Regions from separate parts of the Paenibacillus sp. P36 genome, predicted to be linked through region 1. Evidence: riboswitches for the same ligand, from Rfam matches in the RefSeq annotation. Region 1 holds a riboswitch; the other holds the start of a gene.
What was found. Region 1 has a riboswitch for ZMP and ZTP ahead of ACKTT9_RS21480 (GNAT family N-acetyltransferase). Riboswitches for the same ligand answer to the same signal wherever they lie in the genome.
Positions count from the first base shown of each region.

Region 2: linked by a shared signal. The riboswitch ahead of ACKTT9_RS26045 (bifunctional 5,10-methylenetetrahydrofolate dehydrogenase/5,10-methenyltetrahydrofolate cyclohydrolase) and the one ahead of ACKTT9_RS21480 (GNAT family N-acetyltransferase) in region 1 are both predicted to bind ZMP and ZTP.

Region 1 covers NZ_AP038372.1:4,774,762-4,782,859, reverse strand. The annotation lists gene ACKTT9_RS21510 (MFS transporter) at 1-675, shown strand, start outside; gene ACKTT9_RS21505 (SDR family oxidoreductase) at 722-1,621, shown strand; gene ACKTT9_RS21500 (dienelactone hydrolase family protein) at 1,755-2,432, shown strand; gene ACKTT9_RS21495 (DUF2441 domain-containing protein) at 2,437-3,024, shown strand; gene ACKTT9_RS21490 (alpha/beta hydrolase) at 3,112-4,071, shown strand; gene ACKTT9_RS21485 (CBO0543 family protein) at 4,155-4,655, shown strand; ZMP/ZTP riboswitch at 4,728-4,807, shown strand; gene ACKTT9_RS21480 (GNAT family N-acetyltransferase) at 4,857-5,933, shown strand; gene ACKTT9_RS21475 (Gfo/Idh/MocA family protein) at 6,008-7,105, shown strand; gene ACKTT9_RS21470 (class I SAM-dependent methyltransferase) at 7,224-8,030, shown strand.
Region 2 covers NZ_AP038372.1:5,761,346-5,769,443, reverse strand. The annotation lists gene ACKTT9_RS26065 (hypothetical protein) at 1-147, opposite strand, end outside; gene ACKTT9_RS26060 (hypothetical protein) at 437-634, shown strand; gene ACKTT9_RS26055 (GNAT family N-acetyltransferase) at 1,410-1,865, shown strand; gene ACKTT9_RS26050 (GNAT family N-acetyltransferase) at 2,007-2,423, opposite strand; ZMP/ZTP riboswitch at 2,540-2,618, shown strand; gene ACKTT9_RS26045 (bifunctional 5,10-methylenetetrahydrofolate dehydrogenase/5,10-methenyltetrahydrofolate cyclohydrolase) at 2,675-3,526, shown strand; gene ACKTT9_RS26040 (CBO0543 family protein) at 3,620-4,075, shown strand; gene ACKTT9_RS26035 (TolB family protein) at 4,208-5,446, shown strand; gene ACKTT9_RS26030 (diguanylate cyclase) at 5,566-7,164, shown strand; gene ACKTT9_RS26025 (S-layer homology domain-containing protein) at 7,595-8,098, shown strand, end outside.

The DNA.
Region 1 (8,098 bases):
AAACTATTGATTGAAACAAACCCTCAGGGAGCGACAGCTAAGCCTTTTGCTTTGAAATCATTCGGTGTGATATTTCAAAATCATCTTAGCGCAGTCGTCTTGATATATGGTTTTGCACAAAGCGTTGTGTATTTAGTTTATATCGTATTTCTGCCGCATATCTTAGGGAATCTTCATCATATGGCCGCAGGTAAAATTGGAGCCATCCTGTTGGCCATGTCCGCTTCCACCATTATTAGTATTAAAATCGGAAGCTGGATGCGGAATCAGCTAGGTAATAAAGCGAGTTTAGTATTCGCATTTTTGTTACAATCATGTACAGTCATCTTGTTTGCTTTAACAGCACACTTGTCTCTGCCAATGTTAATTGGTGATGTCTGTTTATTTGGGTTCGCAATGGGGTTGACCGTGTCGCTTCCTGTGACCATTCTAGCCGAACAATTTCCGGAGGAGCGCGCGACTGCAATTGGCGTATACAATCTGGTTCGCTATTTGGGGATGGCGGTAGGCCCTGTGATTGGCGCTAGACTTTATTCGGATACGGATCTAAAACCCTTGTTCCTGACCAGTGGATTAGCATTTCTAGGATTAGTCTTGATTGGCGCGGCATGGATAGGTTTGAAACGTGGGGCGCTAGACAGCGGTCCTATTTTTCGAAATGGAACCAATGGTTAAATAGGCGAATACCCTATCGTACAAAGAAGTGCAGGGAGGATTTGCCGTGATACCCATGTATCCTTATTTCGGTTATGAGACACGATGCCGACTGCAGCCATTAACCTTTCCACCTCAACATCAAAACGTACAGCCCGGATTAGAGTATGTGATGAACCCAATTCCAATTTCCGATAACCCTCATTACAAAGGAAGCGGTAAGTTGGCCGGCAAAGTTGCGATCATTACAGGGGGCGACAGTGGTATTGGCCGTGCGGTGGCAATCGGATTTGCAAAAGAAGGATCAGATGTAGTCATTGTGTATTTGTATGAAAAAGAAGATGCGCATGCAACTAAGCAAATGGTCGAGTATTACGGTGGTCGATGTTTGTTGATTGAATGCGATTTAAGACAGCCACTGGCCGCTAAAGCGGTTGTGAAACAGACCTTAGAGCATTATGGGCGGTTGGATACGCTTGTATTGAATCAAGGGGTTCAATTCCCGCAAGAAAGCATAATGGATATTACGGATGAACAGCTGGAAGACACGTACCGTACGAATATATTTCCGCTATTTTATATGGCGAAAGCCGCACTTCCTTCCTTGCAGCCGGGAAGTACGATCATCTCTACGGCTTCTGTTACTGCTTATGCCGGGGCTCCGCTGCTTGTCGATTATTCCTCAACCAAAGGTGCTATCGTATCTTTTACAAGATCGTTATCTCTCCAACTAGTGAGTAAAGGAGTCCGTGTGAATGCTGTAGCTCCAGGCCCAATCTGGACACCGCTTATCGTATCCAGCTACTCTGCGGAGTATGTGAAAACTTTCGGTATGGAAACACCGATGAAACGAGCTGGGCAGCCTTTTGAGCTTGCACCGACCTACATTTATTTGGCTTCAGACGATTCGTCCTTTGTGACGGGGCAGGTTCTTCATGTGAATGGCGGCATTATGACGGAAACGTAAGGGTTGGAATTATAATTGTAAAAACTGCCGCGTATATCGCGGCTTTTTTATTTCAAAAAATTCGGTTGCAGGAAATAAATGAACTAGGAAGGAATTAATTGTAAAATGATTTTTAAAGTAGGGAGGGTTCACAATGTCTGTATCCAATCATGTTTTTAGCAAAGAGAATCCATTTAAAGCGAATATGAATTATCAATTATACCTTCCGCATGATGATGGAATAAACCGAGACACAAAATTCCCTTTAATCGTGTTTTTACATGGTGTTAAGAAACGTGGTGAAGATATTAGTTTATTAGATAACTATGGACTTACCTGGATAGCAGAAGGGAAAAGCGATTTTCCATTTATTATCGTTACGCCGCAGTGCCCCACAGACTCTAATTGGGTAGAAGAATTCCATTGCGTGAAGGCTCTGGTTGACGAAATGATCATGAATTACCCTGTAGATGCTGAGAGAGTTTACTTAACTGGATTTAGTATGGGCGGAAACGGAACATGGGATTTTGCTTCAAGAGCTCCTGAACTTTTTTCAGCTGTAGTGCCAATTTCAGGGTGGTTTGAGCCGGGGCAGGCTAATTTACTAAAGGATATACCCATTTGGGCATTTCATTGTGTGGACGATGATGTTGTTCGAGTATCCGGGACAGAAGATATGGTTAGATCGATAACAAAGATAGGTGGAAACATCAGAGCGACATACTACTCCGAGCTGGGTCACAGCCATAAAGTCATGGAAGAAACGTATAACAATCAAGAATTATATACTTGGCTTCTGAAACATAAAAGAAATGAACCAATCGGAGGATAGGAGCATGAATGTTTTGGATGTTTATCACATTGTTACTAGGAATAAGATGTCTCTTGGGCAAGTGATCTATTTTGATCATGACCAGAAAAACACATTGTACCGTTTCTTTTTTGAAAAAGAACAATTAAATGCCAAAGGCGAAGATTTTATTCAAATTCTCAATGATCATTACACGAATGATGGCTTGAAACTTGATAAAGAAAATGCCGAAGTAGCTGTTAAGTATGTAGGGCAAACAATTAGAGCTATTAGAGAAGCGCTAGTTGAGATGGTTAGACTTCAAGAATACCCTGAATATCCTTCAAGATTAACTTGTTTATATGCTGCGAAAAGTTATGGAGATGCTTTGAAATGGAAAAGTATTTTTGAATCCTATCATCGGAAAGTTTTGCAAATCGTTAAGCTTCGGGTTAATGGAAGTTACTTTGAGGGCGATGGAAATCTATTGCCTAAGGAGGATGCGATCCCTTTTTCCTTAAAAATTGAACAAGCTAGAGAATACTGGAAGGGGAATGTGAGCAACGAACTTCCGGAGCTTTTGATTAATGGAAAAATTGAAGTAATTGAAATAATAGATGAGTTCACCGCTTAAGGATTTACAAACAAACAGATTAATTTCCCCTCAAATTGGTTAATAAATTGGGACCATAAATGAAGCCAAATGAAAGGTGGTTCCAAAATGAAGAAGAAGATCGTACTTGAACAAGCTGCTCAAGATTTCGTTGAAGCTACAGCAAATCCACCATTTCTCTTTGATTTAGGACCAAAGAAAGGAAGGGAAGCTGTTGACGAAGTTCAAGACGGCCCCATAACAAAGCCGCCTGTTGACGTGGAGAATGTAACCATTCCGGGAGGGCCCAAAGGGGACATCTCTCTAACCATTTTTCGTCCACAAAACATTTCAGGTTCTCTACCTGTGATTCTCTACACCCACGGCGCTGGCTGGGTCTTCGGAAATGTCCATACGCATGACCGATTAATTCGAGAATTAGCGGTAGGGTCTCAGTCCGCGGTTGTTTTTACAAACTATAGCCTGTCGCCGGAAGCCAGATACCCTGTTGCGATTGAGGAAGTATTTACCGCGCTCAAATGGGTTGCCGAACATGGCAAAGAAAAGGGATTGCATCCAGACCATATTACAGTTGCAGGGGATAGTGTCGGTGGTAACATGAGTGCTGCCATTACCTTAATGGCCAAGGAGCGCGGTGGCCCTCAGATCCGCAAGCAGGTGCTCTTTTATCCAGTCACTGATGCATCGTTTGAGACGGACTCATATAAAGATTTTTCAACAGGATATTTCCTTCGCCAGGATGCTATGAAATGGTTCTGGGACCAATATACAACTGATCCAGGAGAAAGAGCGGAAATAACCGCCTCACCATTAAGAGCTTGCATAGAACAACTGAAAGGCCTTCCCGAAGCACTTGTCATTACGGCTGAAGCAGATGTACTAAGGGATGAAGGAGAAGCCTATGCGAATAAACTGAGAGAAGCCGGGGTTCGGGTAACAGCTGTTCGCTTCCAAGGCACTATCCATGATTTCGTTATGCTCAACGACTTAGCGGATACAGCTGCAGCTAGAGGGGCTATTCTGCTTGCAAATGCATGGATTCGCGAAAGGGAGAGAACCGCATTATAATCGGGCGTGCAGGAAATCTGAATACCTATAATTGGATCAGGGGACTATAAAAGTTAAACGATGCAATGTTATGGGGTATTCGGATGATTTTCATTGCTATGGCTGTTATATCTGTCCTTTCGGCATGGCGTTGGGGAGACTGGAGAAATTGGCAAAAATATCATGCAACAATGTTATATTTCTTGCTTGGAGACGTATTTTATGTTCTGCTGACTAAAGATTACCCGCTATGGCAGCACCAACCCAAGCCGCCAATTGATAGTACGATAGGGACTGAAATATGCTGTTTGGTTGCATTTGCAGCTACAACGCTGATATTTCTTGGTTTATACCCCAAAGGAATTGCAAAGGCAGCATTATGGATAGGATTATGGGTCGTCATATATTCCCTCATTGAGGTCATCTACATATTTACAGGAGCGATCAAACATTTTCATGGCTGGACCATGCTGTATTCCGTCGTGTTCAATATCATCACGTTCCCAATGCTTCGTTTACATTTTAGTCGCCCAATACTTACGTATGCGATTTCCATACTATTCGCTATTGGATTATTAGTCATATTCAAAGTTCCAATTCAATGATCGGTTTGGCTGAAAATAATCTTTTTATTCATCTAGACGGCTTTATTTTTCCTTTGTATAATAAAGGGAAATTATGGTATGCGTAACTGGCGAAACGTAGAGGACTACGGGGGAGCGCATATGGCATATAGCCGATCGCCTGGGCAGAGCGTTTGATCCATTGGGTCAAGTGCTCTTTTTATTTCTGAGGAGATGATGTCGATGAAGAGGACAAGGCATGTCGGAGTTGTGCTGTACGATAAGGTAGATACATTGGATTTTACCGGTCCACATGATGTTTTTGGGGTAGCTGGATACTTGGGCAGTCATTTCCAGGTCTTTACAGTAGCCGAAAAGGAAACCCCGATGACAACCGTTAGCGGCATCACGATCACGCCACAATTTAGTTTTGATACTTGCCCTGCCATTGATATTCTCATCGTGCCTGGAGGGTGGGGAGCTCGCACAGAAATAAACAATGTACGACTGATCAATTGGTTGCGTGAGGCGGCTAACAACGCTGAAATTGTTCTTTCAATATGTACTGGAGCCCTGCTGCTGGCGAAAGCGGATTTATTGGAGGGGCTTCGCGTGACAACGAATCGGATGGCGTACGACCTTTTACAAGGCATGCTTTCTCCTGGTACGACGGTTGTGAAGAATGTTCGCTATGTTGATAACGGAAGAATTGTCATGTCCGGCGGTGTAACTACAGGGTTCGATGCGGCGTTACATGTTGTAGCCAGGTTGTCCGGTGAAGCATTGGCGATGGAAACGGCAGCACGGTTGGAGTACCGCTGGCAGAGCAAACTGGACATTCGCAGAGCAGAGCTGGCAGATGCAGAGTCGGTGCGAGAGCTTTTGGTACATGCCGCCAGGTGGATTGAGCGGACGCAGGGCTTTATACAGTGGCGCGAGGAGAGGTTTTCACAATCGTATGTGTTGGATTTGATTCAACAGGATGAGTTTTTTGTGGCGCACATGGATGGAGTGCCCGTCGGCTGCTTTTCCATTCAATGGAGGGACGAAGAGATCTGGAGAGATCAGCACCATGAAAATGCTGGCTATGTACACCGATTGGCGGTCTCTCGGGACTATCCAGGCATGGGCATTGGCACGCGGTTGCTTAATTGGGCGGAAAGCTATATCAAAGAACAAGGGAAATCTTGGATACGCCTTGATTGTATGGCTGATAACGCGGCACTAAATAGATATTATACTCGTGAAGGATTTGCGTTTTGTGGACGGTATGAAGCGCAAGGATGGGCCGCGCACTTGTATGAACGGCAGATCCTTTAGTAAAATAAAATCTAGCAAAACATGTAACTTTCCTATTATCTTAGTGGCATTTAACGAAAGCGAGGAGAACGGTCATGTCATTAATCGAATTCGGTATTGTCGGCAGAGGGTGGAGAGCCGATTTTTATTTGCGGATTGCCAAAGCGCTGCCTAAGCATTTCGCCGTCCGGGCGATGCTAGTCCGTGACGAGGAACGCGGCAAGGAGATTGAAAAGGAGTGGGGTGTGAAAACCTATCGGGATATGGATTCTTTCGCTTCAAGCGGCTCACTTCAGTTCGCGGTCGTATGCGTTCCATGGGAGGCAGCGCCCGTCTGCACACTGGAACTGGCCGAGCGGGGAATTCCCGTATTGACAGAGACGCCTCCAGCTAAGGACATTCCCACCATGATCGACTTGTACGAATCGCTGAAAAAGCTGAAAGGACGCGTACAGGTAGCTGAACAATACTTGTATCAGCCGATGCATGCTGCGCGCATTGCTTTTGTGAGATCCGGCAAACTTGGCGATATTTCTCAAGCGCAAGTCTCAGCTGCGCACGGTTATCATGGAATCAGTTTGATACGAAAGCTGCTTGGCATTGATTTCGAGAATGCCGTCATCCGGGGACAGAGATTTACGTCGAATCTAGTGAAAGGACCTGGGCGTAATGGACCTCCCGAAAGTGAAATCATGGCTGATTCTGTCCAGGATATCGTTACTCTTTCCTTCGGAAATAAGCTGGCACTTTTTGATTTTACGGGAGATCAGTATTTTTCTTGGGTTCGCAAAAATCGTATACTCGTTCGTGGAAACCGCGGAGAATTAACAGACGAAACGTTCCGGTATCTACGGGATTTCAAAACACCGATATACGGTGATCTTCGAAGAATTGATACTGGCCATAACGGGAACCTTGAAGGCTATTATCACCGAGGCATTACAGCTAATGATGAATGGGTATATGAAAATCCATTTGTTCCCAGCCGATTATCTGACGATGAGCTTGCTATCGCTACGAGTTTAAATAAGATGGCGGACTATCTACAAGGTGGGCCGGAATGCTATGGGTTGGAAGAGGCCATGCAGGATCATTATTTATCTATAATGATGCAGGCGGCCATCGAGTCGGGAGAAGAGTTAACGACAACAACGCAGCCTTGGGCGCAAGGCGGTGTAAATGCTTCCTCCTAAATGAACAACTATTAGGAAGTAAGAACAGGCATATTTGAACGAGCTACCCGTATATCTTTGTTTTAATACAAGCTGGCTGCTGCCAGCACAAGACAGGACGTCAGAGGAGCGAGACGCTATGACTGATTATACGGAACGGAACCGCGAACACTGGAACACCCGTACAGCTGTCAATGCCGCAAGATACGATATCGCCGGGTTTAAGGCAGGCAAGATTACCTTGACCCCAATCGAACGAGCGGAACTCGGCGATGTTTCTTCTAAGACGCTACTACACCTTCAGTGTCACTTTGGTTTAGATACGCTCTCCTGGGCTCGTCTAGGAGCACAAGTTACTGGGGTAGATTTCTCCGAGGATGCGATTGCACTCGCCGAACGCTTGACCAAGGAAACGGGGTTAGATGCGCGTTTTCTCTGCTCGGACATTTACAAACTGCCTGAAGTGCTCGAGGATAAGTTCGATATCGTTTTTACATCGGGTGGTGTCTTGTTTTGGCTCTCAGATCTTGATCGGTGGGCGAAGATTATCGCGCATTTCCTCAAACCTGGCGGGATATTGTACTTACAGGAGGAGCATCCGTTTCTCAATGTCTTTGATGATGCTGCCGATGTGACCGAATTGCTCACACGCTATCCTTACTTTCACACGGAAGAGCCCCTTCGAATCGAGGGAATTGTTCCACATTCTGATCCAGCGGCCAATCAGCAGGGGGTTGAATATGTCTGGAGCTACAGTTTCAGCAATATAGTGAATGCCTTGATTGCTGCCGACCTGCGATTGGATTATCTCCATGAGTTTCCGTATGGGAACAACCAACGATTCCCTTTCATGGCACAAGGCGAGGACGGATGGTGGCGATGGAAAAACGCCGCTAACCATATTCCCCTCACATTCTCGCTGCAAGCCACGAAGCACGAAAAATAAAAACATCGGGAAAAAGCTTGAGAAATCAAGCTTTTTTTGTTTTTTTACAGAGTCATGTTTCCCTGTAG
Region 2 (8,098 bases), 990 kb from region 1:
TTCGTTCCTTGCTCTTGAGCAGGGAAGATTAACGGTAGTTTTTCCATCTACCGTAGCTTGCGGCTTCTTAGTGGATTGTCCGCTCGAAGCAATGACAGCATTTTCGGTCAAAGTGAAGAGGCTGCCCATCACACTGACTATTTGCATCACATAGAGGAACCTGAGGGCGTTATTTCTGCCCTATTGTTCCATTTCAAATTCTTGGGGAACTACTCCTTGGTGCCACACTGCACTATATTGCAGTTTTTACAACCAAATGGGAGTTTATCTGGCTTTTTATTCGTCTATGTTGTAGTTTATACAACCATTTCGCATGAAATGGGCACTTTTTTGTCATTTCGGGTTCAAATGATTGTATTTTGTGCAATGAAGATGAGATTGCAGCGTAAAAAGCGTCTGTATGTTGTAAAAAATACAACGGGGAGATGGCTTTAATGTGTTCATCGGGGTGGAGGTGAAGCTGCAACCCAGTGCAGCCAATTTGCAGCAGCTACCTGCTGATTTCGAGAAGCGGATCCAGGAGGGATTTGCTTGCCTGACGGCCGATCGCGTGGATTTAACGAGGGCGATTGCTCTTCTTTTGCGGAGCTTGCCGGTGAGGTATAGGCGATTGCTAAGTAGCGGAGCGGGCTAGGCCCGGCGGAACCAACCGAGCAACTTCGAGGATGAGGCAGATTACTACTGCTTAACGCCAATTCCTCCTGCTATTTGCTGCGATTATTCCACTTTTCTCCTAATTAGCTGGATTTATTGGCGTTAATTATGCCAAGTATAACCAATTCTCGTCTCCTACCGATGATTTAGCTGGAGCTTCTACCGTTATTTCGTTTCTTGTTCTTGAGCAGGGAAGATTAACGGTAGTTTTTCCATCTACCGTAGCTTGCGGCTTCTTTGTGGATTGTCGCTGCACGTCATACATCACATAGCGGAACCTGAGGGCGCTATTTCTGCCCTATCGGTCTGTTTCAAATTTTTGGGGAACTACAGGGCTTTATTTCAACGTTTTTCGGCTGACTTTCAGCCCAATCCGTTGAAATAAGGGACCGTAGTTCCCCTCCGGTGCGTAAAAGGGGCTATTTTGCAGAAATAGCGCCCTGTAGTTCCCCGAGGCCGAGCTTCAACCTCGGCTTCAGGCCCTGGTCCCCGGGCAGGCTCCGCCAGCCGCTCCAGTATAATTTGTCTTTGGCAGGTGAGTGAAAGTTGGCTGATCAGGTGAGTAGTGTGATGGGATGGTGCGACGTGTCTAACATCAAGCCAGCCGGTGTTTAGTCGGTTAGGTTTCGGTGTTTAATCAGTTAGGTATTCTCTTAAAATTTCCTTTATAAAAAGGTTTTGACCTTAGGCAAATTCATGTAAAATATAATTTAGAAATAGAGAGTAATGATAAGGAGAGATTCACTATGGCTGTGTTGGATATTAAGGTTGATGACTTAACGGGTCCTGAGGTAAGGGCATTAATTCTGGAGCATCTGAAAGGAATGTCAGAGCTTTCACCACCGGAAAGCATGCATGCCCTGAATATTGATGGGCTCAAAAAACCGGAAGTTACGTTCTGGAGTGCATGGGACCAAGGACAATTAGCAGGCTGCGGCGCAATGAAAGAACTTGAACCCGGACACGGTGAGATAAAATCCATGCGAACTTCTTCTGCACATCTTAGAAAAGGGGTTGCGAAACAGCTTCTTGAGCACATCATCGGGGAAGCCAAGCGACGTGGTTATCAGCGGTTAAGCCTGGAAACTGGCTCCTTCGAAGCCTTTGAGCCGGCAAGAAAACTGTATGAGAAATCGGGTTTTGAGTATTGCGAGCCGTTTGCGGATTACACCGAAGACCCTCTCAGCTCATTTATGACGTTGAAATTATAGAAAAAAAGGCTGCTGGACCATAGATTAAACAGGTCTGGACAGCCTTTTTTAGTAAATATGAAAGTATAAGTTTTATACTTTGCCTCGCATCTACGCTCGTCCCTGAAAGGACGACGAAGTCGTTTATCCTTGTTCCGCGCTTTAAGGCGTTTTCGAATACACGAAAAATCCGCTTCTTTTTTCCCAACCTGCAGCCGTCCAGAAAGAATGGCCCAATTCATTATTTTCGAGGACAAAAATGTGACATTTCTCAATGCCTATTTCTCTTAGCTGAGCAAGACTCGCTTCTACAAGCCGATGCCCAATCCGTTGTTTGCGATATTCCGGATTTACTGCTAGATGATAGATAAACCCTCTTCTACCATCGTGCCCAGCCAGAATAGTTCCAACGACCTGCTGGTCCGCTTCGCAAACAAAACAAAATCCTTGATTTCGCTGCAGATAGCTCGCGATATTAGGTTTAGAATCCGCCTCACTTAAGACAAGACCCTCAATTTGACTCCAGAGTATAAAGGCTTGATCATAATCCTCAATGGTCATTTCCCGAATAATGGACATCAATCGCTTCTCCTTTGAATCATGGTTTAACTCCATTTGATTATCCTATTCTTGCAGGCAAATTGGAAGAGAGCATTGAAAACTATCGCTATAGTTGTTATTATGTTTTCATACAAGTAACTGTGTGTGACTGGCGGAACATGGGGAACCATGAGGGAGCACATAGATAATCAGCCGTACGCCTGGGCAGAGGTAAGGGGAGATCCCCTTACCTCTTTGCGTTTCAAATTTACTCAAAAGGGATGATTGAAATGTCAGCAGAAACATTAATCTTGGATGGTAACCGGGTCGCAGACGCCATGAAGGCATCACTGAACAACAGAATCAAAAACTTGTCCGATCAAGGCATCGTTCCTTGTTTAGCGACCGTGTTGGTCGGCGACGATCCTGCTTCAGCGACTTACGTACGGATGAAAGGAAACGCATGCAAGCGACTGGGGATTCAATCTATTCGTGTTGTTCTTCCTGAACACACGACTACAGAGGAGTTAATTGCAGCCATTCACAAGCTTAATGATGACAACAGCGTGCATGGGATCTTGTTGCAGCACCCGGTCCCGAAGCATATCGATGAAAGGGCAGCTTTTGAGGCGATTCATATCGATAAAGATGTCGATGGCGTCACGACGTTGGGATTTGCTCAAAATGCTTTTGGATTTGCCGAGTTCCCATCCTGTACGCCGGCGGCGATTATGGCCATTTTAGACTATTATGAAATTCCGGTCGAAGGCAAACATGCGGTTGTTATTGGAAGAAGTCCAATTCTCGGCAAGCCTGTCTCTATGATGCTGCTAAATAAGAACGCAACCGTTACGACCTGCCACTCGAAAACAACGAATTTGGCCGATATCGTGCGTTTGGGAGATATTGTTGTAGCTGCTGTGGGTAAACCTCGATTTGTTCAAGGCGATTGGCTAAAACCAGGCGCAATTGTCTTAGATGCAGGTTACAATCCTGGAAACGTTGGTGATGTTGATTATGAGGCTTGTTGTGAGGTGGCTTCGGCTATTACACCGGTTCCTGCCGGGGTTGGTCCAGTGACCATTGCAACTTTGCTCAAACATACGGTCGATGCGGCTGAAAACATAGCAATCAAGCGATAAGCGTAATGCGCCCCGAGCCTGCAAGTTTTGTAAACATCATATTTTCACCAACAACTGGTCATACTAGTGGATCTAGAGTAAAGAGGTGAAATCATGTTATTTAACATTATTGCAGGCTTTGTAATCCCCTGGGTGTTTGGCATTTATTTGTATCGAAAGTCTCGAACTATTGTGTTATTAATTTTTCCGATTACTGTCGTTATATCTGGCTTAATCAACGATACAGGGTACTATTTGGAATTTTGGGATTTCACCCCCTTGATTGAGAATGATGAGACGCTTTCTGCACTGCCGCTTGATATTGGGCTTTATCCCGTTATGGCCGGTTATTTGATTTATTGGATTCGAAAAAATAATCGGCATACGCTTTTGAAAATAGGCTGTTTTTGCTTGGCTACGACTGCGTTGGAATATTTGGCGTTTATTTTTGGAAAAGTAGAATACAGCAATCATTGGAATATTGGTTGGACCTTTGTATCTTATCTACTTGCATATAGCCTAGTCTATTTGTATTACAGGCTTTTGGTAAGATACGGTTATTGGAAATGAAAAACGTTTAATTGCTCTTCGGGCCAGCGGCCAGAGGGAGTTGTTAAGCGTTTTTTTGTTGTTTTCCCATGAGGAATAATTTGGATCAACCTGCTAAAAATATTTCTGAACGATTTGAAAAGGGGGCAACCGATGAAAATTAAAATGTTGTTCATTAGCCTGGTGATATCAGTCTTATGCGCTAATGTCGGATATGCTGAACCAAGGCAATCTATACAAGCTGGGTTTGTGCGCGGCGGCGATCTATGGGTCAAAAAAGACGATAAGGAGCTGCAAGTTACGCTACATCAAAAGGTAAGCGAGCCCAAATGGTCGGCAGATGGAAAGTTCATTGCCTACTCACTTGCTCTTGGCGAACAGCAGCATGAGATATGGGTGTACAGCTTGGAGGCGAAAAAACATAACCGCGTCTATCCAGGCGGCGACAATTTTCAGTGGTCTCCCAATCGGAATGATCTTGCTTTTAAAATAGATGGCGTTCTGAATACCGCAAAGATTGGCCGCGATAAAGTGGAACCCTTTAAGAATGTAACTCTGGGTGTGGATAACTACTCATGGGTACCTGATGGCAGTGGATTTCTGGTATCTTCACCTGCTCAGCTGCGGCCATCCGGTTGGACGAATGTGGAATTGTATATGGTTCCGGCCGACGCCAAAATGGATCCCAACAAGAGTAAGCATTTTTATACGCTTCCTACGGAGTCACCTGGCTTTTTCGCTGTTGGCACAAGCTTATTCAAATGGTCCAGTGATAAAAAGTGGATCTCTTTTACCGCGCATCCAACGGCATCTTTGTCGGCGGACGGCAATGCGTTATGCGTGTTGTCTTCGGATGGCGAACAGTTCCAGCAATTGGATAACATGCTTCACTACCCGCAATGGTTTGCTTGGTCGCCTACGAAGGCAAGGCTCGCCTATATTGCAGGGGAAGGCCGAGTTGCGGTGCAGAATAAGCATTTGAAGCTCAAGGATTTGCCCGCTCTGAAGCCGGCTTCTTATACGCCTCAAGGATATGCGGATCGTGATTTTACATGGGAAAACGATCGCATGATCATTGTTTCTAGGTCGAAGGAATCCAAAGAGGATGCTGTATGGCCGCTTCCCGCTTTATATCAGCTGAGCCTTTCAAATAAAGAGCAGAAGCAGCTCACACATCCTCCGGAAAAAAACGGAGACTTCGGTCCGTACATGTTAAGGAAGAGTAATAGACTAACCTGGATCCGCTCAGACGGAAACCATGCGGAAGTATGGAGCTCGAATCCGGATGGAAGCAAAGCGGAGATCTGGATTTCCCAGTTGGATGTAGGCGTTCCTTATTATGGATGGAGTAACTGGAGCGCCGTTTTAGCTTGGTATGACCCTCATCGATAGCGTCAATTTACATGCTGCCCGTTCGCTTTTCCAGCGTTCGGGTTGTTGTATTTTTATAAGATTTGGAATAACATTAAACGATAAATGATATGGTTAATCTCCAAGAAAAGGACTTCCAGATGAACGAAATATCGCTTGATTTTCTGACGATTTTATTACCGTCCTATATGTTTTTTTATATGGCTATTTCAATGTATGCCCGGAATAAACAAAATCTGGTGAACCGCGTGGCCTCGCTGCTTATGCTTTCATTACTCTTTTATTTTCTAGGTGAATATATCAAGACAGCGCTTTTTCCGAAGTATGAGAGTTTGATTGTGCTTTTTTGGAATGCTCCTATGCTGCTATTAACGATTAGCAACCTTGTGCATCTTAGTGTGCTTGTTGCGGGTAAGACGAGTTCGACAATAAGACAATTTGTCTTATGGATATATGTGACTCCACTGCTTTCTTTGGCGTTGATGCTGCTGATTTTTGGTCCTCAACATCTCTATCAGCCAAGGGTAGATGGACCTAGTCCTTTAAGTCCGCTTATGCTTGGTTTAGCGGTTTTTTTTGTAGGAAGTTATATTTTATTATCCGTAGGTATTTTGTTAATTGCCTGGTTGACTACCCAACTTGTGAAGCGTAAAAAGATGCTCATAAGGCTTTTAGCGGGATTACTATCGCTATTTGCCTGGATACTTATTGTGACTTTCCTTCTGTCTCTAGCAGTTATTACGAGTTCAGTCTCTATTGCTCTTTATTTTTCCGGAACTCTTCTGTGGGTGGTGTCGCTTAGAAGGCTCATTACGAAATACGACTTTTTGCCCAGTTACCGCGATCTGTTTCACACTTTGTTCCAATCCGCTCCGACCGCAATCTTCCTTCTGGATCTAGCGGGGATTGTCAAAGAGATGAATCCGCGCGCGAAGAGTTTGTTTGGCTTACTTACGGAAGACATGGAGCGCATTGATGTGATCTCAAGTCTATCTTTTTACGATGATACGAGTTTCAAAGAGCGGTGGAACGAGTTTCAGATGAATGAAACCAAGAATAGGCAGTGGGAAATGAAACTGAACATTCAAGATCAGGCGCAGTTGGATATGATTGTCAGCATGGAGAATATCGAAGGGGCGGAGGAAGGGATGGTCATCCTGAATATGACGGACATCACCTCCCTGAAAGCTACGGAACGCCAGCTGGTTGAGTCGGAAAGGAAGTATCGCCATTTGGCTTACCATGATCCCCTCACGGGTCTTTTGAATCGGGCTGCCGTGCAGGAGCATGCGAACCTTAAAATAGCTGTGGGCGAGCCGTTCGCACTCATTCTAATAGACTTGGATAATTTCAAAACCGTGAACGATACGCATGGGCACTTGATTGGCGATGACTATTTAAAGCATATCGCGGATTTGTTGGAACTGCATGCAAGGCCAGGAGATCTAGCGGGAAGAATCGGCGGGGACGAATTTGTCCTGTTGATGCCTTTCGATTCGGCCCACATGCAAGTGTACGAGGAAGCACATTCTCGCTTATCCCCGCTTTCTGCCAATCCTTTTCGCATCCATCAGAAGTCGATTCCCGTTTCTTTTAGCGCTGGAGTGAGTCTATTCGCCGACCATGCTTCGGATCTTACAGGGTTGCTGCAAAAGGCGGACGAGGCCATGTATGAGGTGAAGAGGAGCGGGAAGAATGCCATTTCTGTAGCGAGTAACGGAGTAAGTCATACGAAATAAACAGAGGCTGTCTCACAAGGTAAATTACCTTCTGGGCAGCCTTTTTGTTTTTGAAATAGTTTACATAAACTTTATATGTTCAATAAAAAGTCACAAATGAGCATGCAAATTATCCTGCATATGCAAAATTAACATGAGAAAAATTGACCAATGCAAGCGTTCTATCCCTTCGATTTTGCGTAAAAAGGACTAAATGAATACGAGTGTATGTGAAAATTCGTCATTCATTTTTACAAATTCAACATGTTTCCGTTCTTTTGAATGTATTGAACGAAACTTTGTTAAGTCGTATAGTACCGTATTGTAAAAAAGGTTAGTAAGGAGGGTAAAAGAAGTAGGAAAAAGTATTGTTCAGTAGATTAAGCGCTTCATCTATATTTTATTCTTATAGCTGCTCGTAATCGTTTTACACGATTGAAGGGAGAGAAGTATGAAAAGATTCATTAGAAACAAAAAAATTCCAGCAATGCTGCTGGCAATCGCGACGGTACTGAATGTATCAAGCATTGGCGCTTTGACGGCCCATGCAGCTCCACCGGGCGAGGTCAACGTACTGAGAAGCGAGAAAGTGTCCTCCGGCGTCCACTTTACTACGGAGGAATACAGCAACTACTATAAACCGAACAATCGCGTAGTCGTTAACCGTCTGGATATTAAACCGAACGATCCAAACACGAAGATCATCACGGCCAAGGCGTACGATACGATCAGCGCCGTGGAAACAATTGGCGATCAGGCAAACAGGGAAATATTGAAAGGCAATCAAGTCATTGCCGGAGTTGACGGCGATTTTTACGATATCAGTGGGACATCCGGAAATCCGCTTGGGTTAATGATAAAGGACGGCGAGCTGATTGTAAGCCAGATGCCAGGCGATAATGATCGCATCAGTTTTTATATGGATAACGCTAATAAGCCCGATATTAAAGAAATT